DNA from 4 places in the Streptomyces sp. NPDC047002 genome. Region 2 is predicted to be linked to each of the others. Evidence: riboswitches for the same ligand, from Rfam matches in the RefSeq annotation. Region 2 holds a riboswitch; each other region holds the start of a gene.

Region 1 (7,317 bases), on a different contig from region 2:
CTGGCAGCACCTGGCAGAAGACCCTGCCGCCGTGCCCGAGACCGTGCGGGGCTACGCGAGCGGCGGCCTCGGTGTGACCCACGAGCAGATCCGCGCGTGGGTCGGCGAGCAGGAGGACGCGGGCTTCGGCATCGTGAAGATCCGCGCCATGCGCGACCCGCAGACCACCGTGGACCTCCTGGAGTACCTGGCCCGGCGGCTGTCCCCCGGCACGAAGGTCGCCCTCGACCTGGTGCAGGGCTGCTCCTCGCACCCCTGGCGGGTCGATGACGCCGTCGCGGTCGGCCGCGCCTTCCAGGACACCCTGCCGTACGGCTGGTTCGAGGAGCCGTGCGCGGCCGAGGACATCGCGGGGTACGCGGCCGTGACGCGCGCCCTGGACGTACCGGTCTCGGGTGTGGAGAGCTACAGCGTCATCCAGGACTTCGAGCACCTCATGGCTGCCGACGGCGTGCGGGTGGTGCAGCCCGACGTCGGCATGATCGGCGGCTTCGCCGACTTCCGGCGCGTCGTCGAGCAGTCGAGGGTCCGGGGCCTGGACGCCATCCCGCATGTGTGGGGCAGCGGCGTCCAGTTGCTCAACAGCACCCATGTCGCGTTCGCCCTCGGCATGCCGCTGGTCGAGGTGTGCACCCTGCGCAACCCGCTGCGCGAGGCGACCCAGGCGGCGCCGTTCCCGATCCGCGGCGGCACCATCGCCCGCGCGGACCTCTCCGTGCCCGGCAGCGGCGCCCTCCTGACTCCCGAGATCGAGGAGGAGTTCGCGTTCATCCCCGCCCTCGGCATGAAGATCGGCCCGGGCACCGGCGGCGCCTGACCCTCGCACGGCCCGGAGCCGCCCGCACCGCCCTCAGGCCGTGCCGCACCGAAGGACGTGCGGCCGGCGGCCCCGCGGCGGCGGTTCCCCGGCAGCCCCCGCCGACGCGGAGCGAGCCCCTGCCGTGGGAGGGCCCTGGAAGACTGTCCGCATGAGTACGGAGCAGCGCGCGATCCTCGTCATCGGCATCGGGGCCGGCGATCCCGACCACCTGACCCTTCAGGCCGTGAAGGCGATCCGGCGGGCCGACGTCTTCTTCATCGTCGGCAAGGGACCGCACAAGGCGTCCCTGACCGACCTGCGCCGCCGGATGATCGAGGAGCACGCGCAGCGCCCGTACCGTCTGGTGGAGGTCGAGGATCCCGGCCGCGACAGGCGTCCGATGGACCGCTCCGGCTACACGGCGGCCGTCGAGGACTGGCGCGAGCGGCGCGGCGGGATCTTCGCGAGGGCCATGCGCGAGGAGATGGCGGCAGGTGAGACGGGGGCGTTCCTCGTCTGGGGCGATCCGTCCCTGTACGACAGCACGCTCGGCATCCTCGGGGACATCGAGGACCGCGGCGCGCTCTCCATGAGCGTCGAGGTGATTCCCGGCATCACCAGCGTCGCCTCCCTGACCGCACGCCACCGCATCCCGCTCAACCAGGTGGGCCGCCCGGTGCACATCACCCCGGCGCGCCGCCTCGCCGACGTCGCCCAGAACGACGACGGCGACATCGTCGTCATGCTCGACGCGGACGAGTCGTTCAGCCGGGTCGAGGGCGACGACGTATGGATCTACTGGGGCGCCTACCTCGGCACCCCGGACGAACTCCTCGTCGCCGGGCCGCTCCACGAGGTCGCCGACCGCATCCGGCGGGTCCGCGCCGAGGCCCGCGAGCGGCACGGCTGGATCATGGACACGTATCTGCTGCGGATCGCGGAAGGGCCGGCGCGAGCAGCCGCGTCGGTGCCGCCAGGGGAGACGGGCGGGAGCGGCGGGAACGTCGCCTGACACCCGCCGCGTCGCCGACTCGTCCTGCATGTGCTCGGCGTCGAGGAACACACCGCCCTCGCGCGGCAGGCAGGCCGGCACGCCGTGGAGGCGGACCGGCGGCCCGGTGTCCGGCCGGTGCAGGACGGTGGCCCCGGCGCCGGGGCACCGGTGCGGCACCCGGTCCGTGACGGCAGCGGTGCAGCGGGCCGGGCCAGCCCACGCCGGGCCGGGCCGGGCCAGCCCACGCCGGGCCGGGCCGGGCCAGCCCACGCCGGGCCGGGACGCGCGGCGCCGGGCCCGCCACCGCCTCGACCGTGCCGATCACGGCCCGGAAGCGCTCCTCCCCGGCCGGTTGAAGGGACCGGGCTCCTGCCGACGACCGCCCGTGCGTCACAATGAGCACACGAGGCGACGGAGACCAGGAAGCCGGTGCGAATCCGGCGCGGTCCCGCCACTGTGACCGGGAAGCGACCCTCCCGCACGCCACTGCCCGCGCGAGCGGACGGGAAGGCGGAGGCGAGCGACGATCCGGGAGCCAGGAGACTGACCCGTCGCCGGTCCGCCAGCAGGGGCGAGGACACCCCGGAGAGGATCGATGTGACGACGCATGCCCGAACAGGGCCGGAAGGGCGCAAGGAGCCGGGCCGACGCGGGGTACTGGCCGCCTCGGGCGCGATGGCGCTCGCCGGCACCGGCCTGCTCACCGGTTGCGGCGGCGACACCAGGGACGGGGGAGGCGGCGACCGGTTCCGCGCGGCGTTCACCTCCGGCGGCTCCCAGGAGACCCTGGACCCGCACGTCGCCCCGAACTTCGTCGACCAGGCCAGGGCCAAGGCGCTCTACGACACGCTCGGCACGTACGCGGACGACATGTCGGTGCGCAAGCGGCTCGCCGAGTCCTGGGAGAGCGGCGCCTCCGGCACCCGCTGGCGCATACGCCTGCGCACGGCACGGTTCCACGACGGCAAGCCGGTCACCGCCGAGGACGTCCTCTACAGCTACCGCCGCGCCGCCGACCCCAAGACCGGATCGCCCTCGCAGGTCCTGCTGTCCGCGATCGACTTCACCGCGAGCAGGGCCGACGGCGACCGCTCCGTCGTCCTCGTACTGAAGGCGCCGAACTTCGAGTTCCCCACGGTCTTCGCGGGCCCAGGCACCGAGATCATTCCGGCGGGCACGACGGAATTCCGCAAGCCGGTCGGCTCCGGGCCCTTCACCTACGTGTCGTTCACCCCCGGCGGCACCGCACGCTACCGCGGCTGGGCTGACCACTGGGACGGCGCCCCGCACATCGCAGAACTGGAGATCGTCCCCGCCGACGAGGAGGCGGCACGGCTCAACGCCCTGCTGTCCGGCCAGGTGCACTACGGCGCCGACATGGCCGGAGCGTCCGTGGAGCGGCTGAAGAACAACAGCTCCATCCGCCTGCTCACCGCGAAGCGGGCCACTGCGCAGCAACTGCTCCTGCGCACGGGGCGCACGCCGTTCGACGACCCCCGCCTGATCCGCGCCGTGCAGCTGGGCATCGACCGCGAGGCGCTGGTCCGGATCGCGCTCGCCGGGCACGGCGAGGTCGGCAACGACCTGTTCGGGATGGGCCTGCGCGGCTACCCCGACGGTCTCCAACCCCGCAGGCGAGACGTCGACGCGGCCCGCACACTCGTGAGGGAGGCCGGCGCGGAGGGGCTGCACATCACGGTGGAGACCAGCTCCGTGGACGCCGCCTGGGAGCCGGCCGCGGACCTGATGGCGCGCCAGCTGCGCGAGATCGGGCTGCGGCTGACCGCGAACACCCGTGCGTCGAGCACGTACTTCAGCGAGATCAAGACGCACGGGGTGGCGGCCTTCAACACCACCTCGACACTGCCGGTCTCCGACTTCCTGCAGCAGCGGGTGCGCGGAGGCGCCGCGCGCAACCAGACGCAGTACTCCTCGAAGAGGTTCGACGCGCTGCTCGACCGGGCCCGCACCAGCCGTGACGAGGCGGAGCGGCTCGGGTTGCTCGCACGCGCCCAGAGGATCGCCCGCGACCAATCCGGGCTTCTGGTGTGGGCGTTCTCCGATGCCAACGATGCCGTCGCCCGTTCGGTCGGCGGCCTGCGTGCCGCGCCGCCGAACTCGCACGACTGGGCCCGTTTCGACCGGGTCCGCGTCGGCTGACGCCGTGCGCGCCTACGTCGTGCGACGCTGTCTGCTCGCCCTCCTGCAGTGCCTTGCGGTGGTGGTGGCCGTGTTCGCCGTCGGCTCGCTGCTGCCCGGCGACACGGCCGACGTGCTGCGCGGCGAACTCGGCACTCCTCAGCAGGTGATGGCGTTGCGCGAGCAGCTGGGGCTCGACGAACCGGCGTCGGTCCGCTTCTGGCACTGGCTCGGCCGCCTGCTCACCGGCGACCTGGGCAACTCCCTGGCCACGGGGGTGCCGGTCGGCGACGACATCGGCCGCCGCGTCGGGGTGACGCTCTTGCTGGGGGCGCCTGCCCTGGTGCTCGTCACCGTGCTGGCGCCCGTCGTGGGCACGGTTTCGGGACTGCGTGAGGGAAGCCGCGTCGATCGCGCTTTGAACACCGCTGCCGTCGTGCTGCACGCCGTGCCGGAGTTCGTGCTGGGACTGCTGCTGGTCGCTGCGGTGTCGCTTGCGGCGGGGCTGCTGCCCGCCACCGCCGTCGGCATGGACCCGGACGCCCTGCTCGCCCAGCCGGCCGTGCTGGTGCTGCCCGTCGTCGTCCTGACGGCCCGGCACCTGTGCGACCTGGCCCGGCAGATCCGGGCGGGCGTGGCGGCCGAGCGGCACGGCGCCGTCGCCGAGCACCTGCGCCTGCTCGGCATGCGCGAGCGCACCGTCGTGCTGCGGCATGTGCTGCCCGGCGCGCTGGGCCCGGCGGCACAGCAGTACGCGCGCTGCGTGGAGGGACTGCTCGGCGGCGCGGTGCTGGTTGAAGCGGTTTTCGGATTCAGCGGACTCGGGGAGGGCTTCGTCGAGGCGGTCCAGAACCGGGACCTGCCCCAAGTGCAGGCGTACGCGCTGCTGTTCGCCGGGACGGCCGTCCTCGTGAACCTGATCGGCGATCTGGTCGCCCACCGCCTCGCTCCCCGACGTGAGGTGACCGCGTGAGCCTGCCCTCGACGACGGCATCCGGCCCGGTCGCGACGGGGCACCGCCGCCCGTGGACCGCCCTGGCCCTGCTGGGCGTGCCCGTCATCCTGGCCCTGCTGGGGCCGTTGGCGGCCGGAGGCGACGCACCCCTGCCCGGCGCTCTCCCGTCCCGGCCGCCCGGTTCCGGGCATCCCCTGGGCACGGACGTCCTGGGGCGCGACGCGCTCTCCCTCGTCCTGCGGGGCGGCGCCTCGGTCGTGGGCGGTGCGCTCGCCGCGCTCGCCGTGGGAACGCTGCTCGGCATCCCGCTCGGACTGCTGGCCGCGGGCCCGCGCAGGAGCCTCGACGAGACGGTCATGCGCACCATGGACCTCGTCCTCGCATTCCCGGGACTGCTGGTGCTGATGACGCTGGCGGCGACCGGCCACCGCGACGGGATCTGGCTGGTGGCGGTCGCAGGGGTGCTCCAGGTCCCGGCCGTGGCACGCCTGGTACGCGGCGCCGCGCTCGCACCGGGCTCGCGGACCGTCGTGGAGGCGCTGCGGATGCAGGGGCACGGCTGGGCCTACATCCATCTCCGGCACCTGGTACGGGAGGTGGCGGCGCCCTTGGCCACCGACGCGGGCGGCCGCTTCTCCACCGTGCTGTACCTGCTGGCGTCCGCCAACTTCCTCGGCCTCGGCCTGCCCGCGTCGTCACCGGACTGGGCGGTGCTCATCGAGCGCAACAGCGGTGCCCTGTTCACCCAGCCCGCCGCCGTCCTGGTCCCGGCCGGCCTGCTGACCTCCCTGTGCGTCGGAGGCAACCTGCTCGTCGACCGCGTCCTCGCCCGGAAGAGGAGCCACACGTGACCGGCCCGTCCCCCGCACCGCTGGTGGAGCTGGCGGAGATCTCGGCGCACGCGGAGGGGGCGCCACGACCGCTCCTCGACAAGGTCGGCCTTGCGGTGCCGGCGGGCACCGTGGTCGCCGTCGTCGGACCGTCGGGAAGCGGCAAGACCACGCTGGGTCTTGCCGCCCTGGGCGCCTCGCGCGCCGGCGTGAGCCTGTCGGGACGCGTCCTGCTGGAGGGCACGGACCTCCTGACCCTCACCCCGGCGGCGCGCCGCACGGCGCGGGCCGGACGGGCGGCCCACGTGCCACAGCACCCCGAATCGGCTCTCGACCCGGTCCGCCGCGCGGAGGGCGTACTGAGGGAACTCGCCGCTCTCGGACACGCCGGGAGGGCCGCGCGCAGAGCCGCCGCATCGCAGGCCCTGGCCGCCGCCGGCCTCGACAGGGCCCTGGTGCACAGGCGCTTCCCCCACCAGCTCTCGGGCGGCCAGCAGCAGCGCCTGGCGCTCGCCTCCGCCCTGGTCACGGGCGCCCGGCTCCTCGTCCTCGACGAACCGACCAGCGGCCTCGACCCGTCCCTAGCCCAGGCCGTGGGGCGCACCGTCCGGGCCCTTGCCGACGCCGGTACGGGCGTGCTGCTGCTCAGCCACGACCTGCCCCTGGTGCGGCGCACAGCGGACCGGGCCCTCGTGCTTGAGCACGGACGGGCCGTGGAGTACGGCCCCACGGCCGAGCTCCTCGGCCCCGGCGTACGCGTCGCAGGGCCGCGCGTCCTCGCACGTCACCGAGCCACCCGGGAACTGCTCGCCGCGGAGTGCCGCACGGGCACGGCGAGCCGTACGGCCCCGGTGCCCGAAGGACCGGCGGCGGCACGCTTCGGCGCGGTCACCGCCCGGGACATCGTCGTGCGCCGCCGGTCCGCCGCGCTCCTCGCGGGCCCGGTGTCACTGACGTTTCCGCCCGGCAGCAGAACCGCGTTGCTCGGCCCCTCGGGCTCGGGGAAGACCACCTTCGCCCGCGCCCTCGCCGGTCTGACCGCCCCGACCTCGGGCGAGGTCCGCGTCGACGGCGTACCGCTTCCCGCGCGGATCGACCGCCGTACGACCGCGCAGCGCCGAGCCGTCCAGTACGTGCACCAGAACAGTGCCGACTCCTTCGAGCGGCACCGGCCGATGCTGGACCAACTCGCGGCCACGGCAACCCTCTTGCGAGGCCTGCCCGGCGGGCAGGCGCAGGCAGAGGCGGTGGACATGGCGGCCGCCCTCGGCCTCGGGGCCGAGCAGCTCGACCGGACTCCCGACCGGCTGTCCGGCGGCCAACTGCAGCGCTGCGCCCTGGTCCGGGCGCTGGCCGCACACCCCGCGCTGCTGGTGTGCGACGAGGTGACATCGGCACTGGACACCGCTTCACGCGAACGCGTTCTCGACACGCTGCCGTACCTGCTCGCCCCGGCGGCGACGGCCCTGCTCATCATCAGCCACGACCCGTCCGCGGTACGCGCCCTGTGCACCGAGGCCGTCGTGTTCGACAGCGGGCGCTGCACCCGGCGCGGACCGGCCGACGAGGTGCTGTCACTCCTGGGGCCCGAAGCCACCAC
Region 2 (7,317 bases):
TCATCGACGCCACCCATCCCTTCGCTGAGACCATCACGTACAACGCGGCCCGTGCCGCCGCCGCCTGCCATGTTCCCCTGCTCCTGCTGCGGCGGCCCGGCTGGGTCCCGCGGCCGGGCGACGACTGGCGGCCCGCCGCCTCCCTGGCCGCCGCCGCCGGGCTGCTCGCGGCCGGTCCCTGGGAGCGGGTGTTCCTCACCACGGGCCGCACGGGGCTCGGCGCGTTCGCGCACCTGGACCGGCCGCGGTTCCTCGTACGGTCCGTCGATCCGCCGGAGCCGCCCGTCCCGCCGCGGCTCGACGTCCTCGTCGACCGCGGCCCCTTCACCCTGGAGGGCGAGCGCGAGGTGCTGCGGCGGTACGCGGTCGACGTCCTCGTCACCAAGGACAGCGGCGGCGCCGCCACCGCGCCCAAGCTCACCGCCGCCCGCGAGACCGGCATCCCGGTGATCGTCGTCACCCGCCCCGCGACCCCCGAGGGCGTCGAGACCGCCGACACGGTCGAGGCCGCGACGGCCTGGGCCCTGCGCCGGGCGCGGTGAGCCGCGAAGCCGCACAGCCCACGCCGCACGCGGCCCACGGCCCGCGCCCGCCGGGCCTCAGCCGCCCTCCGGGTACCGCCGGGGCGTCCACGCGATCTCGCCGCCCGCGCGGTGCACGGCGACCGTCTGGGACGAGCCGATCAGCAGGATCGTCCGCATGTCGACCTGGGCGGGGTCGAGGTCGGCGAGGCGGACGATGCGGACGCGCTCCTCGGGGCCGCCGACGTCCCGGGCGAGGACGACAGGGGTGTCGGGGGCGCGGTGTTCGAGGAGGAGTTCGCGTGCCTTGCCCACCTGCCAGGTGCGGGACCTGGAACCGGGGTTGTACAGCGCCATCGCGAGGTCGGCGGCGGCCGCGGCGTGCAGCCGGGCCGCGACCGCCTCCCACGGCTTGAGCCGGTCGGAGAGCGAGATGACCGCGTAGTCGTGGCCGAGCGGCGCACCGGCGCGCGCGGCGGCCGCGTTGGCCGCTGTCACGCCGGGCACGATCCGTACCGGCACGTCCCTGTACGGGTCGGACGACGCGACTTCGAGTACCGCGGTCGCCATGGCGAACACCCCGGGGTCGCCCGAGGAGACCACGGCGACGCGGCGGCCGCCGCGGGCGAGGTCGAGGGCGAAGTCGGCGCGCTCCGACTCGACCTTGTTGTCGGAGGCGTGGCGCCGCTGGCCCGGGCGCTCCGGCACCCGGGCCAGGTAGGTCGTGTAGCCCACCAGGTCGTCGGCGGCGGCCAGTTCGCCCCGGGCCTCGGGGGTGAGCCAGAGCGGACCCGCGGGCCCGGTGCCGACGACCACGACCTCGCCGCGCCCGTGCCGCCGCGCCCCGCGCCCCTGGCCGCCGGGCGCGCCCACGCGGCTCGGCAGCACCGCCACCGCGAAGTACGGCACCGCCTTGGGGTCGGCGTCCGCGAGCGCGCCGGTGCGCTCGTCCGGCATGGTGGCGCGCTCCACGTACCGGGCGTCGTCGAGCCGCCCGGCGCGCTCGACCGCGCGCCGCACGGCGGGGAAGGTGCGGCCGAGCTTCATCACGACCGCGGAGTCCGCGGCGGCGAGCCGGGCCGCGAGTTCCTCCTCGGGGAGCGTGCCCGGCAGGACCGTCAGCACCTCCTCGCCCTCGACCAGCGGCGTCCCGAGCCGCGCGGCCGCGGCGCTCACCGAGGTCACGCCGGGGACGACCTCGGTCGGGTAGCGGTGCGCGAGGCGCTTGTGCATGTGCATGTACGAGCCGTAGAACAGCGGGTCGCCCTCGGCGAGCACCGCGACGGTGCGCCCTGCGTCCAGGTGCGCGGCGAGCCGCGCCGCCGCCTCCTCGTAGAAGGCGTCGAGGGCGCCGCGGTAGCCGTCGGGGTGGTCGGTCGTGCCGGTCGTGACCGGGTAGACAAGCGCCTCCTCGATGTGGTCGGGGCGCAGGTGCGGGGCGGCGATGGCGCGCGCGATGGACCTGCCGTGCCCGGCGCTGTGGTACGCGACGACGTCGGCCTCCGCGATCGCGCGCACCGCGCGCACGGTCATCAGCTCAGGGTCCCCGGGGCCGAGCCCGACGCCGTACAGCCTGCCCCTCTCGCCCGCGCTCATCGCTCGTCCTCGCTGGCGAGCGCGTTGAGCGCGGCCGCCGCGATGGCGCTGCCGCCGCGCCTGCCGCGTACGACCAGGTGGTCGAGGCCCGCGGGGTGCGCGGCGAGCGCGTCCTTGGACTCGGCTGCGCCGATGAAGCCGACCGGCACGCCGATCACGGCGGCCGGGCGCGGCGCGCCCTGCTCGACCATTTCGAGCAGCCGGAACAGCGCGGTCGGCGCGTTGCCGACGGCGACGACCGCGCCGCCGAGGCGGTCGCGCCACAGTTCGAGCGCGGCGGCGCTGCGGGTGGTGCCCAGCTCGGCGGCGAGCGCGGGGACGGCCGGGTCGCCGAGGGTGCACACCACCTCGTTGCCGGCGGGCAGCCGCCTGCGGGTGACGCCGCTCACGACCATCTGCACGTCGCAGAGGATCGGCGCGCCCGCGCGCAGGGCGGCGCGGGCGCGGGCGACGACGCCGGGGCTGTGGGCGACGTCGGCGGCCAGGTCGACCATGCCGCACGCGTGGATCATGCGGACGACGACCTGGGCCACGTCGGCGGGCAGGCCGCTGAGGTCGGCCTCGTCACGGATGGTGGCGAAGGAGCGGCGGTATATCTCGGAGCCGTCCTTCTCGTAGTCGAAGCCAGTGGTCGTCGTCATCTCGTCACCGTTGTCGTCGTGGGGTGCGTGGGGTGCGTGGGGTGCGTGGGGTGCGTGGGGTGTGTGGGGTGCGTGGGGTGTGCTGCGGGTGGCGCCGCCGGGTCCCGGGGCGCGACCGTGGTCGTCGTGTACGTGCCGTCGGCCGTGGCGACCTTGTCGAGGTGCGGGCCGCGCGGGTGCCCGCAGCGGCGCGCGCAGCCGGAGAAGTAGACGGGCAGCCGCGCCGGGGGCCCCGCCGCGGCGGCCGCCGCGTCGGCCCGTACGTCCGCGAGCGACTTCGCACAGCCTGGCCTGCCGGTGCAGGCGCCGACGCGGGTCCAGGGCGAGTCCGCGCGCGTCACGAGGCCCGCGTCCGCGGCCCGCGCGAGCAGCGCGTCGGCCGCCGCCGGGGCGAGGCCGGGCACGACGAGGCCGCGCCAGGGCGTGACCCGCAGCCCTTCGCCCGCGCCCGCGAGCAGCCGCCACTGCGCGGTGCTCAGCCGCCCGAGCGGCGGCTGCACGCAGACGGCGGCGCGCCGACCGCCCGGCGCGCGCACCGCGCCGAGCGCGGGCGGGCCGCAGCGCGGCGTGGCGTACGGGTCCGCCACGTGCTCCGCGCGCACACCGCCCGCGCCGAGCGCGTCGCGCAGCCCGGCGGCCAGGCGCGCGGCGCCGTCCCCCGGCAGTTCCCGTACGCGCCAGGCGCCACAGGCCGCGGCCGCCGTACGGAACGCCTCGGCGGCGAGCAGCGCGGCGCGGGGCGCCTCGGCGGCCCGTACGCGCAGCCGCCCAGGACCGACGAGCAGCACGGCGCCCCCGGACTCCGGTTCTGCGAGCAACGTCACATCGGCGCCGAGCGACGCCACGTCGCCCCGGCCGTCGTCGAGCGCGAAGAGGAAGCGCCCCGACAGGTCCGCCGCCGCGTCGCTCGCGCAGACCAGCGCGTCCAGCTCGCGCACCCACAACCGCACGTCGGCGAAGGGGAGTCCGTCCTCCCCGGCGAGCGGGGACGCGACGATGTTGCGGGCGCGCTCGTGCCGCTCGGAGGGCAGCAGGCCCGCCTCGTGCAGCCGCGCGGCGAGCGGCGCCGCGCAGGACTCCGCGAGGCCCCGCAGCTGGACGTTTCCGCGCGAGGTGAGGTCGAGGTGCCCGTCCCCGAGCCGCTCGGCCGCGTCGGCGACCACCTCGGCCTGACGAGCCGTCAAAAGACCGCCGGGCAGCCGCAGCCTGGCCAGCCGCCCGTCGTCGGCGGCGTGCAGCCGCAGCGCTCCGGGGCAGGCGTCACCGCGGTCGCGCACGGGCGGATCACCCCGGTACGTTCCGTTTGGTGGCATGGGTAGGGACACGGCGGCGAGCATACCCACGCCCCGGGCCCCCACCCCAGACCTCGCGCGCTCCGGGCCCCCGCCCGGCACGCGCCCTCCCCACCCCGACCAGCACCGCTTAGTATCGAGGGACCAGCGACGGCGTCTGGGAGGAAGGCCGGTGAGAATCCGGCACGGTCCCGCCACTGTGAGCCCGGCACTCTCCGGGTGAGTCAGGAACTCCCGCCGTCCTCCCACTGCCCGGGGCGCGGACCCCGAGGAAGGCGAGCCGCCGCATGCTGCTGCTCCTGTCGACGTCCGACACCGATCTGCTCTCGGCCCGCGCCGCGCACGCGGCGGGCGCGCCCGTGCCGTTCCGGTTCGCCAACCCGGCGCGGCTGCCGCTCGACGACCTGCCGGGGCTGCTGGACGGTGCGGACCTGGTCGTCGTGCGGCTGCTCGGCGGGGTGCGCGCCTGGCAGGAGGGGATCGACGCGCTGCGGGCGAGCGGCGTGCCGCTGGTGGTCCTCACCGGCGAGCAGGCCCCCGACGCGCAGCTGATGGAGGCGTCGACGGTCCCCATCGGCATCGCGGCAGAGGCGCACGCCTACCTCGCGCACGGCGGCCCCGCCAACCTCGACCAGCTGGCCCGCTTCCTCTCCGACACCGTGCTGCTCACCGGCCACGGCTTCGAACCGCCCGCGCCCGCCCCTACCTGGGGGCACCTGGAGCGCGCGGCAGCGCCCGGCGCGACCGGGCCGCTCGTCGCGGTGCTCTACTACCGCGCGCACCACATGAGTGGCAACACCGGCTTCGTGGACGCCCTGTGTGCGGCGATCGAGGCGGCGGGCGGGCGGCCGCTGCCGCTGTACGTGGCGTCGCTTCGCACCCCTGAGCCCGACCTGCTCGACGCGCTCGGCGCGGCGGACGCGCTGGTCACGACGGTCCTCGCGGCGGGCGGCACCCGCCCGGCCGGGGCCTCGGCCGGCGAGGACGACGAGTCGTGGGACGCGGGCGCGCTGGCCGCGCTCGGCGTGCCGATCCTCCAGGCGCTGTGCCTGACCGGCTCGCGCGCCGACTGGGAGGCCAACGACGAGGGGCTCTCGCCGCTCGACGCGGCCGGGCAGATCGCGGTGCCCGAGTTCGACGGGCGGCTGATCACCGTGCCGTTCTCGTTCAAGGAGATCGACGAGGACGGCCTGCCGTCGTACGTCGCCGACCCGGAGCGCGCCGCACGCGTCGCCGGGATCGCGGTGCGCCACGCGCGCCTGCGCCACATACCGAACGCCGAGAAGCGCCTCGCGCTGGTGCTGTCCGCGTACCCGACGAAGCACTCGCGCATCGGCAACGCCGTCGGCCTCGACACCCCGGCGAGCGCCGTCGCGCTGCTGCGCCGCCTCGTCGCCGAGGGGTACGACTTCGGCCCGGCCGCGGCGCCCGCGGACGGCACGCCCGCGGCCGACGGCACCCCCGCCGCCGGCGCCCTGCCCGACGTCCCCGGCCTCGTCTCCGGTGACGGCGACGAGCTGATCCGCGCGCTCATCGACGCGGGCGGCCACGACCAGGAGTGGCTGACCGAGGAGCAGCTCGCGCGCAACCCGGTGCGCGTCCCGGCCGCCGACTACCGCCGCTGGTTCGCCGAACTCCCCGCCCAGCTGCGGGAGTCGGTGGAGGAGCACTGGGGCCCCGCGCCCGGTGAGATGTTCGTGGACCGCACGCACAACCCGGAGGGCGACATCGTCCTCGCGGCGCTGCGGCACGGCAATCTGCTGATCCTCATCCAGCCGCCGCGCGGCTTCGGTGAGAACCCGATCGCGATCTACCACGACCCGGACCTGCCGCCCTCGCACCACTACCTCGCCGCGTACCGCTGGATCCAGGCGCCGCGCTCCGAGGGCGGGTTCGGCGCCGACGCCATGGTCCACCTGGGCAAGCACGGCAATCTGGAGTGGCTGCCGGGCAAGAACGCGGGCCTGTCCGCCGCCTGCGCGCCCGACGCGGCACTGGGCGACCTGCCGCTGGTCTACCCCTTCCTCGTCAACGACCCGGGCGAGGGCACCCAGGCCAAGCGCCGCGTGCACGCCACCCTCGTGGACCACCTGGTGCCGCCGATGGCCCGCGCCGAGTCGTACGGCGACATCGCGCGCCTCGAACAACTCCTCGACGAGCACGCGCAGATCGCCTCGATGGACCCGGCGAAGCTGCCCGCGATCCGCGCGCAGATCTGGACGCTGATCCAGGCGGCGAAGCTCGACCACGACCTCGGGCTCGACCCCGACGAGCGGCCCGACGACGAGGGCTTCGACGAGTTCGTGCTGCACATCGACGGCTGGCTCTGCGAGATCAAGGACGCGCAGATCCGCGACGGCCTGCACGTGCTGGGCGGCGCGCCCACCGGCGAGGCCCGGGTCAACCTCGTCCTCGCGGTGCTGCGGGCCCGGCAGATCTGGGGCGGCACGCAGTCGCTGCCCGGCCTGCGCGAGGCGCTCGGCCTGGACGAGTCGGCCGCCACCCGCACCGCCGCCGACGCGGTGGAGGCGCAGGCACGCGCCCTGGTGCAGGCGATGGAGGACGCCGACTGGGCGCCGTCCGCGGTCGCCGAGGTCGCCGCGGGCCGGCCGGAAGCGGTCGGCCGCATCCTCGACTTCGCGGCGCGCGAGGTCGTGCCGCGCCTCGCGGGCACCACCGACGAGGTCGACCACGCGGTGCTCGCACTCAACGGCGGCTTCGTGCCCGCGGGCCCCTCGGGCTCGCCGCTGCGCGGCCTGGTCAACGTCCTGCCGACCGGGCGCAACTTCTACTCCGTCGACCCGAAGGCCGTGCCGAGCCGGCTCGCCTGGGAGACCGGCCAGGCGCTCGCCGACTCGCTGCTGACCCGCTACCGCGAGGACAACGGCGAGTGGCCGCAGTCCGTGGGCCTCTCCCTGTGGGGCACGAGCGCGATGCGCACCGCGGGCGACGACATCGCGGAGGCGCTCGCGCTGCTCGGCGTGCGGCCGGTGTGGGACGACGCGTCGCGCCGGGTCACCGGCCTCGAAGCGATCGGGGCGGCCGAGCTCGGTCGCCCCCGCATCGATGTGACGCTGCGCATCAGCGGTTTCTTCCGGGACGCGTTCCCGCACGCCATCGGGCTGCTCGACGACGCCGTGCGGCTCGCCGCCTCGCTGGACGAGAGCGCGGAGGACAACCACGTACGGGCGCACGCGCAGGCCGACATGGCGGCGGGCGCCGACGAACGCCGGGCCACCACCCGCATCTTCGGCTCGCGCCCCGGCA
Region 3 (7,317 bases), on a different contig from region 2:
ACCGACAACAGCCACTGGACGACCGTGGACCGGCGCTCGGGGCAGTCCTTCACCTGGGACAGGCAGACCCGCCCGTTCACTGTCGCCCACCCGGGCGCCTACACCCACTACCGGCTGGTGGCGGACCACGAAAGCACCCTCGCGGAGGTCGAGTTGCTGCACTGACCCGCACCCACCCGCACCGGGGCCCCGGGGCCGCGCCGCACACCGGCGCGGCCCCGGGGCCTTCGTGCTGCCCAGCGGTCAGGCCGACGGGCCGCCGAGCTCGGCGCGTACCGTGCGGGCCGCGGCCACCAGGTGTTCGAGCGAGGCGCGGGTCTCCGGCCAGGCCCGGGTCTTCAGCCCGCAGTCCGGGTTGACCCAGAGCCGCTCCGCGGGGATCGCGCCGAGCCCGGCGCGCAGCAGCGCGGCGGCCTCCTCGGCGCTCGGCACCCGCGGCGAGTGGATGTCGTAGACACCGGGGCCCGCCTCGCGCGGATAGCCGTGTCCGGCCAGCTCGTGGGCGACCTGCATGTGCGAGCGCGCCGCCTCCAGGCTGATGACGTCCGCGTCGAGGTCGTCGATGGCCCCGACGATGTCGCCGAACTCGGCGTAGCACATGTGGGTGTGGATCTGGGTGGCGGGTGCGGCGCCCCCGGTGGTGAGCCGGAACGCCTCGGTGGCCCACGCCAGATAGGCGGGGCGGTCGGCGGCGCGCAGCGGCAGTGTCTCGCGCAGCGCGGGCTCGTCCACCTGGATCACCCGGGTACCGGCCGCCTCCAGGTCGTCGACCTCGTCGCGCAGCGCGAGGGCCACCTGACGCGCCGTCTCGCCGAGCGGCTGGTCGTCGCGGACGAAGGACCAGGCGAGCATGGTGACGGGCCCCGTCAGCATGCCCTTGACCGGGCGGTCCGTGAGGGACTGCGCGTACGCCGTCCAGCGCACCGTCATCGGCTCGGGGCGCGCGATGTCGCCCGCGAGGATCGGCGGACGCACGTACCGGGTGCCGTACGACTGCACCCAGCCGTGCCGGGTCGCGAGGCAGCCGGTCAGCTGCTCGGCGAAGTACTGCACCATGTCGTTGCGTTCGGGCTCGCCGTGCACCAGCACGTCGAGGCCCGTCTTCTCCTGGAAGGAGACCACGTCCTGGATCTCGGCCCTGATCCTGTCCTCGTACTCCCCGGTGCCGATCCGGCCCGAGCGCAGGTCGGCGCGCGCCGACCGCAGCTCGCCGGTCTGCGGGAAGGAGCCGATGGTGGTCGTCGGCAGCAGCGGCAGGCCCAGCCGGGCGCGCTGCGCGGCGGCACGCTCCGGGTACGGCAGGGAGCGGCGCGCCTCGGCCTCCGTGACGGCGGCGGCGCGGGCGCGCACGGCCGGGTCCCGGGTGAGGGGCGAGGCGGCGCGGGACGCCAGCGCGGCCCGGTTGACGGCGAGTTCTGCGGCGATCGTGTCCGTGCCCCGCGCCAGGCCCCGCGCGAGGGCGGCGACCTCCGCGGTCTTCTGGCGTGCGAAGGCGAGCCAGCGCAGGATCTGCGGGTCGATGTCGCGCTCGGCCGCCGTGTCCAGCGGGACGTGCAGCAGGGAGCAGGAAGCCGACACGTCGACCCGGTCGGCGAGGCCAAGCAGCGTGCCGAGCGTGCTCAGGGACTTCCCGAGGTCGTTCACCCAGATGTTGCGTCCGTCCACGACGCCCGCCACGAGCCGCTTGCCCGGCAGGCCGCCGACGGCGGCGAGCGCGTCCAGGTTGGCGGCCGCCGCCCCGGTGAAGTCGAGCGCGAGGCCCTCGACGGGCGAAGCCGCCAGCACGGGCAGGGCGTCGCCCAGCCGGTCGAAGTAGGAGGCGACGAGCAGCCGCGGCCGGTCGGCGAGGGCGCCGAGGTCGCGGTAGGCGCGCGCGGTGGCGTTCAGCTCCGCCGGGGTGCGGTCCTGGACCAGGGCGGGCTCGTCGACCTGCACCCACTCGGCACCCGCCGCCCGCAGGTCGGCGAGCACCTCCGTGTAGACGGGCAGCAGCCGGTCGAGCAGGGTCAGCGGGTCGAAACCGGCCGCCACCCCCGGCGCGGGCTTCGACAGCAGCAGATAGGTGACGGGGCCGACCAGCACGGGCCGGGCGGCAAGTCCGAGGGCGAGCGCCTCGCGGACCTCGGCGACCTGCTTGGCCGAATCGGCGGAGAAGACCGTGTCGGGTCCCAACTCCGGCACCAGGTAGTGGTAGTTGGTGTCGAACCACTTGGTCATTTCGAGCGGTGCGACGTCCTGCGTGCCGCGGGCCATGGCGAAGTAGCCCTCCAGCGGGTCCGCGGCCACGGCCGCCCGGTGCCGTGCGGGGACCGCGCCGACCATGACGGTCGTGTCGAGCATGTGGTCGTAGTACGAGAAGTCGCCCGTCGGCACCTCGTCGATGCCGGCGCCCGCCAGGTCCTGCCAGTTGGCGCGGCGCAGTCCTGCGGCGACGGAGCGGAGGGCGGCGGCGTCCACGCGGCCCTTCCAGTAGCCCTCGATCGCCTTCTTCAGCTCGCGGCCCTGCCCCTGCCGGGGGTAGCCGTGGACGGTGGCCCGTGCCGCCGCGGCTGCGGTCTCGCTGGTCACGGAGTTCTCCTTCGAGAGACGTTTCCCTGGTGTACCGGGGGTCCCGTGGTGAGGAGAGGGTGACAGAACCCGCGGCCCGGCACGCGAGGCGCGGCCGTCCGCCGGTGGTGCACGCCGACCCGCCCACGAGGTCACCGGTTGTTCCGTGCGCGTGTGACACGCGTACGGGCAGTGGCAGGTCTTCGGACTCGCGGGCGTGTCCTCGTCGGGGACGAGGCTTCCTACTGGCCGTCGCTTCCCGGACCCCTGTCGCGGAGTCCAGTGCGTATGACGGCGGTCGTTCCCGCTCACCGCTGCGGGGCAGTCCCGGATTCCCACCGGGTTCCCTCTTGCGACACCCCGCCTGGCGGACGGGGCGAACCAGCTGCGCCGCCCAGCCTACGGGCCCACCCGCCCCCCGTGCCAGGCCGTTCGGCATCCGGACGGGCCGGCGCGGCGCCGCCTACGCGGCGCGGGGCCGGCCGGGCGCAGGGCGGACGTCATGTCGATGGGCACCGAGGGGCCGGCCCTGTGCTGGTAGTACAGGTCGACGTGGTCGGTGCCGAGGCGCCGCAGCGAGCGTTCGAGCCGCTCGCGGGCGTAGGCGGGTTAGGCGGGGCTGCCGTCGATGCGGGCCTCGCCGCCGAAGGGCGCGGAGACGATGCCGAACTTGGTCGCGGCCACGAAGCCGCCGCGCCGCCCGGCGAGGACCCGGCCGAGGATCTCGCCCGCGACCCCGCCTCGTCGTACGCCGCACGGTCGCGCCGGATGTCGTCGAGATTCCGCTCCGTCCAGTCCACCAGTCCGGCGAGGACGCCGTGCAGGCTGCGGCCGCGCGCCGTGAGCGCGTACTCGACGCGGGGCGGCGTGGTCGGCTCGACGGTGCGGCTGATCAGGCCGTCCCGTTCCAGGCGGCGCACGGTCGCGCTCAGCATGCGCTGGGTGATGCCGTCCGTGGCGCGTTTGAGGGCGTTGAATCTGAGCGGTCCGGCGTCGAGGCGGCAGATCACCGTCACCGACCACTTGTCGCCGATGCGGTCCATGACGTCCCGCAGCAGCGCCGCATGGCTGTCGCCCACCGCGGCCGCGTCGGGTACGGCGCCGGTGCCCATGACCGCCTCGCCTTCCGGGGATCGCCTGCGGACGCGCCGCGTGAGCGGCGGTCCTTCCGGTTCCTGGCGTATACCAGGCTATCGGCCGGCGAGGGCGCGCCCGAGGCCGCCGCGTGCCCGGGGGCCCGCGCGCGACCGGGGACGAACGCGACGGCTTCCACGGGCGCGCGGCGTCCCGCACCGTCCAACGCCCGCCCTCTCGGCGGGGGAGAACCTCCCCCGGCCGGTCCGCGCGGGCCTGCCCGCGGAGGGGGCCGCAGCGGCGAGTGCCCGGTCAGCCGTCCTGTGGGACGCGACCTGGACCACGAGGCACTGCCGCTGCTGCGCGCGACGGGCCTCGGCCTGCTCGGCTGCAGCCCGCTCGCCCGGGTGCCGGCCAGGCCCGGCGTGACCAGTGTGAGCGTCGGGGCCAGACGCCCTGACCAGCTGGAGCAGAACCTGGCCGCCGTCGACCTCGCGCTCACCCCGCAGGACATCGCGGACCTCGACGAGGTGAGCGAACCGCCCAGGATGTACCCGCAGTGGGCGCTCGACGCCGCCTACCCGGTCCGCACACCGCTCTCCGGCTGACCCCCGGCCGGAGAGCGAAGGGCAGGGCCCGCCCCGCGACCGCGGCTACAGGGACCTCGCGCGGATCCGGCCCCGGGAACGGCGCATCTCCGCGCGGGCGTGATCGAGCAGCGCGGCGTCCAGACGGCCGTGCCGCTTCAGGACGCGTCCAGCGACCACCACGGTGTCCACGTCCCGCGGGCCCGCGCCCCGGAAGGCCGAGAGCACCGGGCTGCCGAAGCCGTCGAGGTGGGGCGCCGACAGGTCGACCGTGATCAGATCGGCGGCGCGCCCGGGGGCGACCTCCCCGACACGGTCGGCGAGGCCGAGCACCCGGGCGCCACCGCGGGTGGCGACATCGAGCACGTCGAGGTGGGACAGGTGCAGCTCCGAGGGCATTTCACCGCGCCCGACCGCTTCCGCGTTCGCCTGAGCGCGCTCGCCGGCCAGCACCAGGCGCATCTCGCCGAACAGGTCGGTCGGGCCGTACGCCACGGTGTCGGCGCCCAGCCCGACCGGCACGCCGTGGGCCAGTGCGGGGCCTGTGGCGAGGCGGCTGCCGAGCCCCATCGTCAGGTCGACCGTCGGGGTGGCCGAGACGGTGCCGCCGGACGCGGCGATCAGCTCCCACTCGCGCGCGCTGAACGCGTTCGCGTGGACGTAGTTCACCTCGGGGCCCAGCAGCCCCTGGGACTCCAACTGATCGACGGCGCCCGGCATGCCGGCCATGCCCGCGTGCACGGAGACGGGCAGGCCCAACTCACGGGCGAGCGCGAAGTCCGCCTCGTTCTCCGCGGGGCCGGCCATCGAGGGGCCGCGCAGCGCGAGGCCGAGGGCGATCCTGCCGTCCCCGCCGCGCGCGGCATGCGCAGTGTGCAGTCGGCGCGCCTGCGCCGCGAAGTGTGCCGGATCGCCGCTGGAGGACGCCTTGCCGCCGAAGAAGAACCGGGCGCGGATGCCACTGTCGTCCAGGGCCCGCACGTTCGCCTCCACGTCCTCGTCGGTGCCGAGGTTGTGCGCCCAGTCCGCGACCGTCGTCACACCGGCGTCGAGGGCCTGCACCGCGCCCCACAGGACGCCCGCGTACACGTCCTCGGTGGTGAAGGGGTCGCCGAGTCCCTCGTTCACCTGCCGGGCGTACGGGAAGAGGGTGACATCGCCGGCACTCGCCGACAGGCTCCCGAGCCACATGTGGCGGTGCGCGTCCACGAGACCGGGCAGCACCAGACGGCCGTCGGCGTCGATCGTCTCCTCGTCGCCGAGCGCGGCGGCACCGCTGCCGACCTCGGTGATCAGCCCGTCGCGCACGGCCACGTCGGCGCGGGGGCTCGTGCCGTCGGGGAGCAGCACTCGGCCACCCTTGATCAGCAGCGGGCGCGGCGGGGCGGTGGCAGGAGTGGCCATGCGGGGCACCGTTCTCTCGGCGGTATACATCGGGTACCACCAGGGTGCGGAGCGCGACGCCGGCCGACAAGAAGGCACGGGGAACTGCCCTGGTGTCACCGGGGATACCAGGCCGGTGGATTTCTCTCTCCCCCGGGGACATGGCTGCCTGGTAGAAACAGGGACACCCGGCCGCCGGCCTCCCGTGCCTACGCTGGACGCATGAGCAACTCGCTGGGTGACTTCCTCAGGGCCCGGCGCGCCGCGGTGCGGCCGGCGGACGTCGGGCTGCGGGTGACCGGGCAGCGCCGCGTGGCCGGGCTGCGCCGCGAGGAGGTGGCGATGCTCGCGGGCATCAGCACCGAGTACTACCTCCGGCTCGAACAGGGGCGCGACCGCACCCCGTCGGCGCACGTGCTGGACGCGCTGGCGCGGGTACTCGACCTGGACCCCGCGCAGACCTCGTACATGCACAGGCTGGCGCACCCGAGCCCGCGGCGCGCCCGCACCCCGCGCGCCGACCGCGTCGGCGAGGGCACCCTCCTGCTGCTGCGCTCGCTGCCCGCGCCCGCCTTCGTGCAGAACCGCCACACCGACGTCCTCGCGGCCAACGCGCTCGCCGAGGCGCTCTCGCCGAACATGGCGGCCGGGGCGAACCGGCTGCGGGCGGCCTTCCTCGACCCCGCGGACCGCGAACTCCACGACGACTGGGAGGAGGCGGCCGCCGCCGCGGTCGGCCAGCTGCGCGGCGCGGCGGGCGCCGACCCCGACGACCGGCGGCTCACCACCCTCGTCGGCGAACTCTCGCTCAAGAGCGAGGACTTCCGCCGTATGTGGGCCCGGCACGACGTCGTCCGCAGGTCCTCAGGCCCGGTGCGCATGCACCACCCCCGGGTCGGCGAGCTCGAACTGCTGAGGGACAAGCTCCTGGTCGCCGAGCCGGGCGACCAGATGCTGGTGGTCTACCAGGCACTGCCCGGCTCACCGTCGGCGGACGCCCTCACCCTGCTCGCGGGCCTGGCCGCGGCCACCGGCGAACCGCCGGAGGCCGACGCCGCCCCGTCGCACGAGGGCCCCCAGCCGGGGCGCCGCCGCACGTGACGTCCGCCGCGCAGCCCCCGCACGGCCTCCGTGCGACGAACAGCGCCGACCGGACGGCGAGTTGATTCCTCGGCCGCCCACCGTGCCCGGCGGCTGCCGGCCGCGCGCCCTGCCGCGCTGAGCGGGGCCGGAGGCATGCGCTGCGGAGCCCGGCCCTGCGGTCAGGCCAGGAACCGGCGGAAGCGGTCGCGGAGTTCCTCCGCGCCGATCGCGTTCGTCGCGCGCGGCGGGATCGCGCCCGTGCGCGGGGCGGTCGGCACGGACAGCAGGTGCGGTCCCGGAGAGGCGAGAGCCGCCGCGAGGGACAGGCGCAGGGCGTCCCCGGTGGGGCACTCGGCGGCCGAGGCGTAGCCGCAGGCCAGCGCCACCGCGGGGAAGGAGGCCGTGCCCGAGGTGGTCGGCTGGCCGCCGGTCGACTCGTGGACGCCGTTGTCGAGCACGAGGTGCACGAGGTTGGGCGGGGCGTGGTGGCCGATCTGGGAGAGCGCGCCGAGGTGCATGAGCGCGGCGCCGTCACCGTCGAGCACCACCACCGTGCGCGCGGGGCGGGCGCGTGCCGCCCCGAGCGCGAGCGACGACACATGGCCCATGGAGCCCTGCATGTAGAAGTGGGCCGGCCGGTCGG
Region 4 (7,317 bases), on a different contig from region 2:
CCGTACGACCGTCGGCAAGACCGACAAGAAGGCGCTGCGCGCGGCGCTGGCCCCGGCGTAGCGGGAGCGCCGCCGCGCGGGGCTCAGGACCGAACGTGTGGGCGGGCCGGGGCGAGGCCCCCCGTCCCGCTGACGGCGGCGCGGCGGCCCGCTACGCTCCCGGTGTGTCTGCCACGCCTGATCATGACGACCGCCGCGTCGCCGCCGCGCCCGTGCTGGGTGAAGAGTACGCCCTTGACGGGGCGTGGGTGATCCGCGTACGCGGTGACCTGGACCTCGACTCGCTCCCGCCGCTGCGCGCCGCCCTGGAGGCGGCCGCAGCGGCCCATCCGGTGACGGTCCTGGACGCGAGCGGAGTGACCTTCGCCGACTCCAGCGCGCTGAACCTGCTCCTTGACACCGCGCAGGCCTCAGCCCTGCGGATCGCGGCCCCCTCGGAGGCGCTGCTCCGGCTGCTGCGGATCACCGGGGCCGACCAGGTCCTGCCCGTGTGGCCGGACGCGGCGCGGGCCGCGGCCGGCTGACGGAGCGGCCGGGAGTCCGCGCCGCCGTGCCGGGGAGCACGGCCGGGCAGGGAGCACACCCGGGCAGGAGCACGCCCGGCCCGCGTCCGCCGCGGTTCCGCGCGCCGTGCGTAAGCTCGGGACATGACCACACATTTCAACGTCGTCGTCCTGGGCGCGGGCCCCGGCGGGTACACCGCCGCGGTCCGCAGCGCCCAACTGGGCCGGTCCGTGGCGGTGGTGGAGGAGCGCTACTGGGGCGGGGTCTGCCTGAACGTGGGGTGCATCCCCTCGAAGGCCCTGCTGCGCAACGCCGAACTGGCCCACCTCTTCACGCAGGAGGCGAAGACCTTCGGCATCCGCGTGGACGGCACGGTGAGCTTCGACTACCACGAGGCGTACGCCCGCAGCCGCCGGGTCGCCGACGGGCGGGTCAAGGGCGTGCACTACCTGATGAAGAAGAACCGGATCGCCGAGTACGACGGGACCGGGACCTTCCTCGACGACCACACCCTCGCGGTGCGCACCGCGGACGGCACGTCCGAGACCCTCACGTTCGACCACTGCATCGTCGCGGCGGGCGCGTCGACCCGGCTGCTGCCCGGCACCTCGCTGAGCGAGCGCGTGGTCACGTACGAGGAGCAGATCCTCAGCGAGGAGCTGCCGGAGAGCATCGTCATCGCGGGCGCGGGCGCCATCGGCGTCGAGTTCGCCTACGTCCTGCACACCTACGGCGTGCAGGTCACCCTGGTGGAGTTCCTCGACAGGCTCGTGCCCCTTGAGGACGAGGAGGTATCCGCCGAACTTGCCAGGCGCTACCGCAAGCTGGGCATCAACGTGCTGACCTCGACCCGGGTCGAGTCGATCGACGACTCGGGCGACACGGTGCGGGTCCATGTGACCACGGGCGGCCAGCGACAGACCCTGGAGGCAGGCAAGGTGCTCCAGGCCATCGGCTTCCGGCCCCGGGTCACCGGCTACGGCCTGGAGAACACGGGCGTGCGCCTGACGGAGCGCGGCGCGATCGACGTGGACGCCCGCTGCCGCACGAACGTCCCGCACATCTACGCCATCGGCGACGTCACGGCCAAGCTCATGCTCGCCCACGCCGCGGAGGCCATGGGCGTGGTGGCCGCCGAGACCCTGGCGGGCGCGGAGACCATGGAGCTGGACTATGTGATGATCCCCCGCGCGACCTACTGCCAGCCGCAGATCGCGAGCTTCGGGTGGACGGAGGCGCAGGCCAGGGAGCGGGGCTTCGACGTGCGGGTGCAGAAGTTCCCGTTCACGGCGAACGGCAAGGCGCACGGCCTGGGCGACCCGGCCGGGTTCGTCAAGATCCTCAGCGACGGCCGGTACGGCGAGCTGCTCGGCGCGCATCTGATCGGGCCCGAGGTGACCGAGCTGCTGCCGGAGCTGACCCTGGCTCAGCAGTGGGACCTGACGGTGCACGAGGCGGCCCGCAACGTCCATGCGCACCCGACGCTCGGCGAGGCGGTGAAGGAGGCCCTGCACGGCCTCGCGGGCCACATGATCAATATGTGAGGTGCCCGCCGCGCGGCCCCGGCCCGGCCGCCCGCCGCCGGGCCGGGACGGCGCCGGTGTGGCGGCCGTCTCCCGCCGACCGATTGACGTACCTCGGTCAGGATCCGTACGCTCCGCGGGTAAGGATGGTGTAAGGAAGCTGGTGAGAGTCCAGCACGGTCGCGCCACTGTGACGGATCCGACGGGTCCGCAGTCAGACACTTCACCATCACGACGCTCCACCCACGCGGGACGCAAGATCCCCGAAGGAGACTCTCGTGAGCAGCATGTCCGCGCCCAGCGCCGCCCCCGCCTCCACCCCGCTCGTCCTGCCGGTCACCAAGGCCGTGCTGTGGCTGGTGGGCACCGCGATCGTCGCGCTGGCCGCCTACTACTTCATCGGCGTCGACCAGGGCGCCTACTCCGTGTTCGGCAATGACATGCACGTGCACGAGTTCGTGCACGACGCCCGCCACTTCCTCGGCTTCCCCTGCCACTGACCGGACCTCGGGCCTGTCCGACAGGCCCCGGGCCGACCGACGGGACCTCAGGAAAGCGGACTGCTGAACAATGGAAAAACGACTCATACTGCGCGGTGTCCTCGCCGGCGCGGTCGCGGGCCTGCTCGCGTTCCTCTTCGCGCGGATCTTCGCCGAGCCGCTGATCGGCAGGGCGATCGACTACGAGAGCGGGCGCGACGCCGCCCAGGCCGCGCTCGACAAGGCCGCGGGTCTCGCCCCCGAGGCCGCGGACCCCGACCTCTTCAGCCGGACGGTCCAGGCCGACGTCGGCATCGGCGTCGGCATGGTCTTCTTCGGTATGGCCATGGGCGCCCTGTTCGCCATCGCCTACGCCATCTGCCTCGGCCGCGTGGGGAGGTTGCGCGCCCGCAACCTCGCGATGCTGGTGGCGCTCGGCGGGTTCCTCGGCTTCTACCTGGTGCCCTTCGTGAAGTACCCGGCCAACCCGCCGTCCATCGGGCACCCCGACACCATCAGGGAGCGCGGCAACCTGTACCTGGTCATGGTGGGCGCCTCGATCGTGCTCCTCGTCCTCGCCGTCTGGCTCGGCAGGCGCCTCGCGGGGCGGTTCGGCAACTGGAACGCGACGCTGCTCGCCGCCCTCGCCTATGCGGTGGTGATCGGCGTGGTGATGGCGCTGCTGCCGTCGCTCGGTGAACTGAGCGCCAACGTGCAGGAGTTCGGCCACCACGCGACGGAGACGCCGCTGCCGCTGACCGACGCGGAGGGCCGGATCGTCTATCCGGGCTTCCCGGCCGACACCCTGTTCTCCTTCCGCTTCTACTCGGTCGCCGCGCAGCTCATCCTGTGGGGCGTCCTCGGCCTCGTGTTCGCGCCCATGGCGGAGCGGCTGCTCGCCGGGTCGGCGGCGGCCGAGCGCGGCCCCGCGCCCGCCGCGGGCCGCGTGGAGCCGGCCGCGGGGGCATGAAGGACACGGACCCCGGGGCCGCCGCGCTCGACGCGCTCGCGGCCGCGGGGCCGTTCTTCGCCGTCGCGGCCCACGGCTCCTGCGGCCCGCCGCCCGGCTCGCCGTGGCGGCCGCTCTCGGAGGCCGTCGGCGATCCCGCCGTCCTGCGGCGGCGGGTCGACGGGGTGCGCGCGTACCTCGCGGGGGCGGCGGGGCGGCCCGCAGGCGGCGTCGAGCTGCGGGTGGCCGCCTCCGCGGCCCATCTGGGCCTGGTGGCGCGGGTCCTCTCCCCCTTCTTCGCGCTCGCCGCCCTGGGCGGTGCGCCGCGGGTGCCCGCGCTGTCCGAGCTGTACTGGGTCCCGGAACCCGGCGGGGCGTTCCCGCTTTCGCTGCCCCGCACCTGTCTGGCGGGCCCGGACGGCTCGGTGCCGGAGAGCGCGGGGCCCGTGCTCGACGGGCTCGTCGCCCCCCTCACGGAGGCCGTCGCCGGGCTCTCCGTACCGCGCACGACCCTGCGGGGGAACGCCGCCTCCGCGGTGAACGGCGCACGCGCCGCCCTCACCGCCGCGCTGCCGCACACGGCGGACCCGGCAGCCCGCACGGCCCGCGCGTTCCTCGGACACCCCGCGCTGCGCGGCACGTTCGACGACTGTGGCGGAGCCGCGCCGTTCCGCAGGCGCAGCTGCTGCCTCATCTACCGCGCGCTGCCGGGCACCGGGCGGGCCGCAGCGGTCTGCGGCGACTGCGTCCTCGCGGGCCGCTGAGCCCGGCACGTACCGGCGCGTGGATCGGGCCCGCGGCGGCGTGTTCAGCCGAGGCTGCCCGTGCGGGCCTGCTGCCACAGGTCCACGCCGCCTTCGAAGACGGCGTGCTCGTCGATGGCGGCGAGCTCGGCCTCGGTGAAGTCCAGCCGGTCGAGGGCCGCGACGTTCTGCTCCAGGGGTCGTCCTCATCCGAACGGGAAGCGGACGGCCGTGAGGCGTTCGGACAGCTCCCACAGGCGGCGCGCGAGGACGGGGTCCGCCGCGCTCCCGCTGCGCCGGGCGGGCCGCGGCTGCCCGCGCCGGGGGCCGGGGCCGACGTACTCGGCGCCGGGCAGGTCCCGGGTCGCGGCGTACAGCGTCGGCAGCGCGCCCGCCTCGGGGCTCCGCATGACGAGCCGGCCGGCGGCCGCCACCGCGCCGAGCACCGGGCCGAGGTGGCGGTTGAGCCCGGTGGACGCGGCTCCCGGGTGGGCGGCCAGGGCGCGCACCGGGCGGCCCGCGGCGTCGAGCAGCCGCTGGAGTTCCAGCGTGAACAGCAGGTTGGCGAGCTTCGACTGCCCGTAGGCGGCCGAGGCCCGGTAGGCGCGGCGCTCCCAGTGGGGGTCGTCGAGGCTCAGGCGCGCGCCGCGGTGGGCGTTGGAGGCGACGGTCACCACGCGGTCGGTCACCCACGGCAGCAGCAGGCAGGTCAGCGCGAAGTGCCCGAGGTGGTTGGTGCCGAACTGGACCTCGAAGCCGTCCTCGGTGCGGCGCAGCGGCACGTTGGCGACCCCCGCGTTGTTCACGAGCACGCCCACGGGCCGGTCCCACGCCTCGGCGAAGCGGCGCACGGAAGCGAGCGAAGCGAGGTCGAGCCTGCGCACCTCGGTCGCGCCGGGTACGGACTCCGCCGCACGCCGCCCCGCCGCGGTGTCCCGCACCGCCAACACCACCCGGGCGCCCGAGGCCGCGAGCGCACGCGCGGTCTGAAGGCCGAGGCCGCCGCTCGCGCCGGTGACGATCACCGTGCGGCCGTCCTGGCGCGGGAGGCCGGCGCGCGGGCTGCGGGGTGCTGAGGGGCGGAGTCCGCCCGGGGAGGAAGCCATGCAGCGAATGTAGTCAACGCATAGATTCTAGTCAACGACTAGATTGCTCGGCGGCGGCTCCTGCACGCGGGGTAGAGTGCGGGCGTGAGCACGCCGTCCCGCCCCTACCACCACGGAGACCTCAGGGCCGCGCTGCTGCGTCAGGCGGAGGACGTGCTCGCCAGGCGCGGCGTCGACGGGCTCTCCCTGCGGGAGCTCGCCCGGGCGGCGGGGGTGAGCCACGGTGCTCCCCGCCACCACTTCCGCGACAGGCAGGCGCTGCTCGACGCGCTCGCGCTCGACGGGTACGCGCGGCTCGGCGCCCGGCTCGACGCCGCGCTCGACGGCGACGGCGACGGCGACGGCGACGGCGACGGCGACGGGAACGTCACCGAGCGCCTCACGGTCTTCGCCCGCGCGTATGTGGCGTTCGCGCTCGACCACCCCGCCCTCCTCGGGCTCATGCACCGGGCGAAGGACGAGTCGGGCGACGAGCGGCTGACCGCGGCCAACGACGCCGCCTTCGCCGCGCCCGTCAGGCTGCTCGCCGAGGCGCGCGAGCGCGGCGCCATCGACCCGGACACGTCGGGGCGCGTGGACATGAGCGTCCTCGCGGTGCTCCAGGGCCTCGCCGTCCTCGCGTCGACCGGGACGACCGGCGGGCGGAGCGTGGACGCGCTGGTGTCCGACACGGTCGCGACCCTGATGCGGGGCCTGCGCCCCCGCTGACGGGACCCGGCCCCGGCCCTCCGGGAGGCCGACCCCGCCTCAGTAGCGCGCGCCGACGACCTGTTCTGCCAGGCCATCCAGGGTCGCGAGGTCGGCCGGGGTCAGCTCCACGTCGAGCGCCCCCGCGTTCTGCTCCACCCACCTGACCCGCTTGGTGCCGGGGACGGGCACGACGGGCACCCCGAGCCGCCCGGACTGCGCGGCGACCCATGCCAGGGCCACCTGGGCCGCGGTGGCGCCGACGCCGTCGGCGATCTCCTCGACGGTGTCGGCGATGCGCCGGTTCGCCAGGGCCGCGTCCCGCGTGAAGCGCGCGAGCCTGCGCCTGCCGTCGTCCGCGGCGAGTGCGTCGGCGTCGACGGTGCCGGTGAGGAAGCCCCGGCCGAGCGGCGCGTACGCGACCAGGCCGACGCCCAGCTCGCGCGCGGCCGCCGCGACCGTGTGCTCCGGGTCCCGCGTCCAGAGCGAGTACTCGCTCTGGACGGCCGCGACGGGGTGGACGGCGTGCGCGGCGCGCAGCTGCTCCCCGGTGACCTCCGACAGCCCGATGTGGCGCACCTTCCCCTCGGCCACCAGTTCGGACAGCGCGCCGACGGAGTCCGCGAGGGGCACCTCGGGGTCCACGCGGTGGAGGTAGTAGAGGTCGATCACGTCGGTGCCGAGCCGCAGCAGCGAGGCGTCGCACGCGGCCTTGAGGTACTCCGGGTCGTTCCTGATCACGACCTTGCCGCGCCCGGTGCTGAAGTCCATGCCCGCCTTCGTCGCCAGCTGGACCCCGTCGCGGCGGCCCGCGACCGCCCGGCCCACGAGGACCTCGTTGTGCCCCGCGCCGTACGCGGCGGCGGTGTCGACGAGGGTGACGCCCAGGTCGAGCGCGCGCCTGATCGCCGCGGTCGACGCGTCCCAGTCGGCCGCTCCGTACACCGCGCTCATCCCCATGCAGCCGAGCCCCTGCGCCGACGTGGCCATGCCACCCAATACCGTGGTCCTCTCGGACATCGGATCCTCCGTTCCGCCATTCCGCCGTGGCGGTCGTACGTTCTGGCTCTCCGCCGTGGCGGTCGTATGTTCTGAAGCCGGTCACGACCACCCTGCGCCCGTCCCCGTCGCGCGACCAGTTCCCTGTTCTTCCTGGTAGCGGTACGGACACCCGCCCCGGTCGCGGCGGAACCCGCGGCGGCCCGCGCCCCCCGAGCGGCGGGCGGCTAGCATCGCCCGGGTGCCGTACACCACGCAGGTCCACGACTGCCGGACCCCAGAAGCCCTCAAGACCGCCGTCGCCCGCGCCACCGAGGCGCTGCGGTC

Evidence for each region. A riboswitch is a leader RNA that binds a small molecule or an ion and turns the genes downstream of it on or off. The one in region 2 is predicted to bind cobalamin.
Region 1: linked by a shared signal. The riboswitch ahead of AB0910_RS06205 (ABC transporter substrate-binding protein) and the one ahead of cobN (cobaltochelatase subunit CobN) in region 2 are both predicted to bind cobalamin.
Region 3: linked by a shared signal. The riboswitch ahead of metE (5-methyltetrahydropteroyltriglutamate--homocysteine S-methyltransferase) and the one ahead of cobN (cobaltochelatase subunit CobN) in region 2 are both predicted to bind cobalamin.
Region 4: linked by a shared signal. The riboswitch ahead of AB0910_RS11290 (CbtB-domain containing protein) and the one ahead of cobN (cobaltochelatase subunit CobN) in region 2 are both predicted to bind cobalamin.

The regions. Positions count from the first base shown of each region.
Region 1 covers NZ_JBEYWC010000004.1:83,333-90,649, reverse strand. Annotated here, with positions in the region: gene AB0910_RS06215 (enolase C-terminal domain-like protein) at 1-817, shown strand, start outside; gene cobF (precorrin-6A synthase (deacetylating)) at 969-1,811, shown strand; cobalamin riboswitch at 2,211-2,339, shown strand; gene AB0910_RS06205 (ABC transporter substrate-binding protein) at 2,391-3,953, shown strand; gene AB0910_RS06200 (ABC transporter permease) at 3,958-4,905, shown strand; gene AB0910_RS06195 (ABC transporter permease) at 4,902-5,738, shown strand; gene AB0910_RS06190 (ATP-binding cassette domain-containing protein) at 5,735-7,317, shown strand, end outside.
Region 2 covers NZ_JBEYWC010000017.1:40,520-47,836, forward strand. Annotated here, with positions in the region: gene AB0910_RS17590 (cobalt-precorrin-6A reductase) at 1-542, shown strand, start outside; gene AB0910_RS17595 (precorrin-2 C(20)-methyltransferase) at 600-2,117, opposite strand; gene AB0910_RS17600 (precorrin-8X methylmutase) at 2,114-2,758, opposite strand; gene cobG (precorrin-3B synthase) at 2,755-4,095, opposite strand; cobalamin riboswitch at 4,174-4,303, shown strand; gene cobN (cobaltochelatase subunit CobN) at 4,338-7,317, shown strand, end outside.
Region 3 covers NZ_JBEYWC010000008.1:199,140-206,456, forward strand. Annotated here, with positions in the region: gene AB0910_RS11180 (GH92 family glycosyl hydrolase) at 1-165, shown strand, start outside; gene metE (5-methyltetrahydropteroyltriglutamate--homocysteine S-methyltransferase) at 244-2,568, opposite strand; cobalamin riboswitch at 2,724-2,948, opposite strand; gene AB0910_RS11190 (hypothetical protein) at 2,947-3,123, opposite strand; gene AB0910_RS11195 (helix-turn-helix domain-containing protein) at 3,048-3,659, opposite strand; gene AB0910_RS11200 (aldo/keto reductase) at 3,945-4,229, shown strand; gene AB0910_RS11205 (amidohydrolase family protein) at 4,275-5,612, opposite strand; gene AB0910_RS11210 (helix-turn-helix transcriptional regulator) at 5,814-6,692, shown strand; gene aepY (phosphonopyruvate decarboxylase) at 6,854-7,317, opposite strand, start outside.
Region 4 covers NZ_JBEYWC010000008.1:214,899-222,215, reverse strand. Annotated here, with positions in the region: gene AB0910_RS11305 (AMP-binding protein) at 1-61, shown strand, start outside; gene AB0910_RS11300 (STAS domain-containing protein) at 165-524, shown strand; gene lpdA (dihydrolipoyl dehydrogenase) at 648-2,048, shown strand; adenosylcobalamin (AdoCbl) riboswitch at 2,173-2,258, shown strand; gene AB0910_RS11290 (CbtB-domain containing protein) at 2,315-2,527, shown strand; gene AB0910_RS11285 (CbtA family protein) at 2,598-3,476, shown strand; gene AB0910_RS11280 ((2Fe-2S)-binding protein) at 3,473-4,219, shown strand; partial or broken gene AB0910_RS11275 (aldo/keto reductase) at 4,264-4,395, opposite strand; gene AB0910_RS11270 (oxidoreductase) at 4,405-5,304, opposite strand; gene AB0910_RS11265 (TetR/AcrR family transcriptional regulator) at 5,389-6,012, shown strand; gene AB0910_RS11260 (aldo/keto reductase) at 6,052-7,011, opposite strand; gene AB0910_RS11255 (L-threonylcarbamoyladenylate synthase) at 7,232-7,317, shown strand, end outside.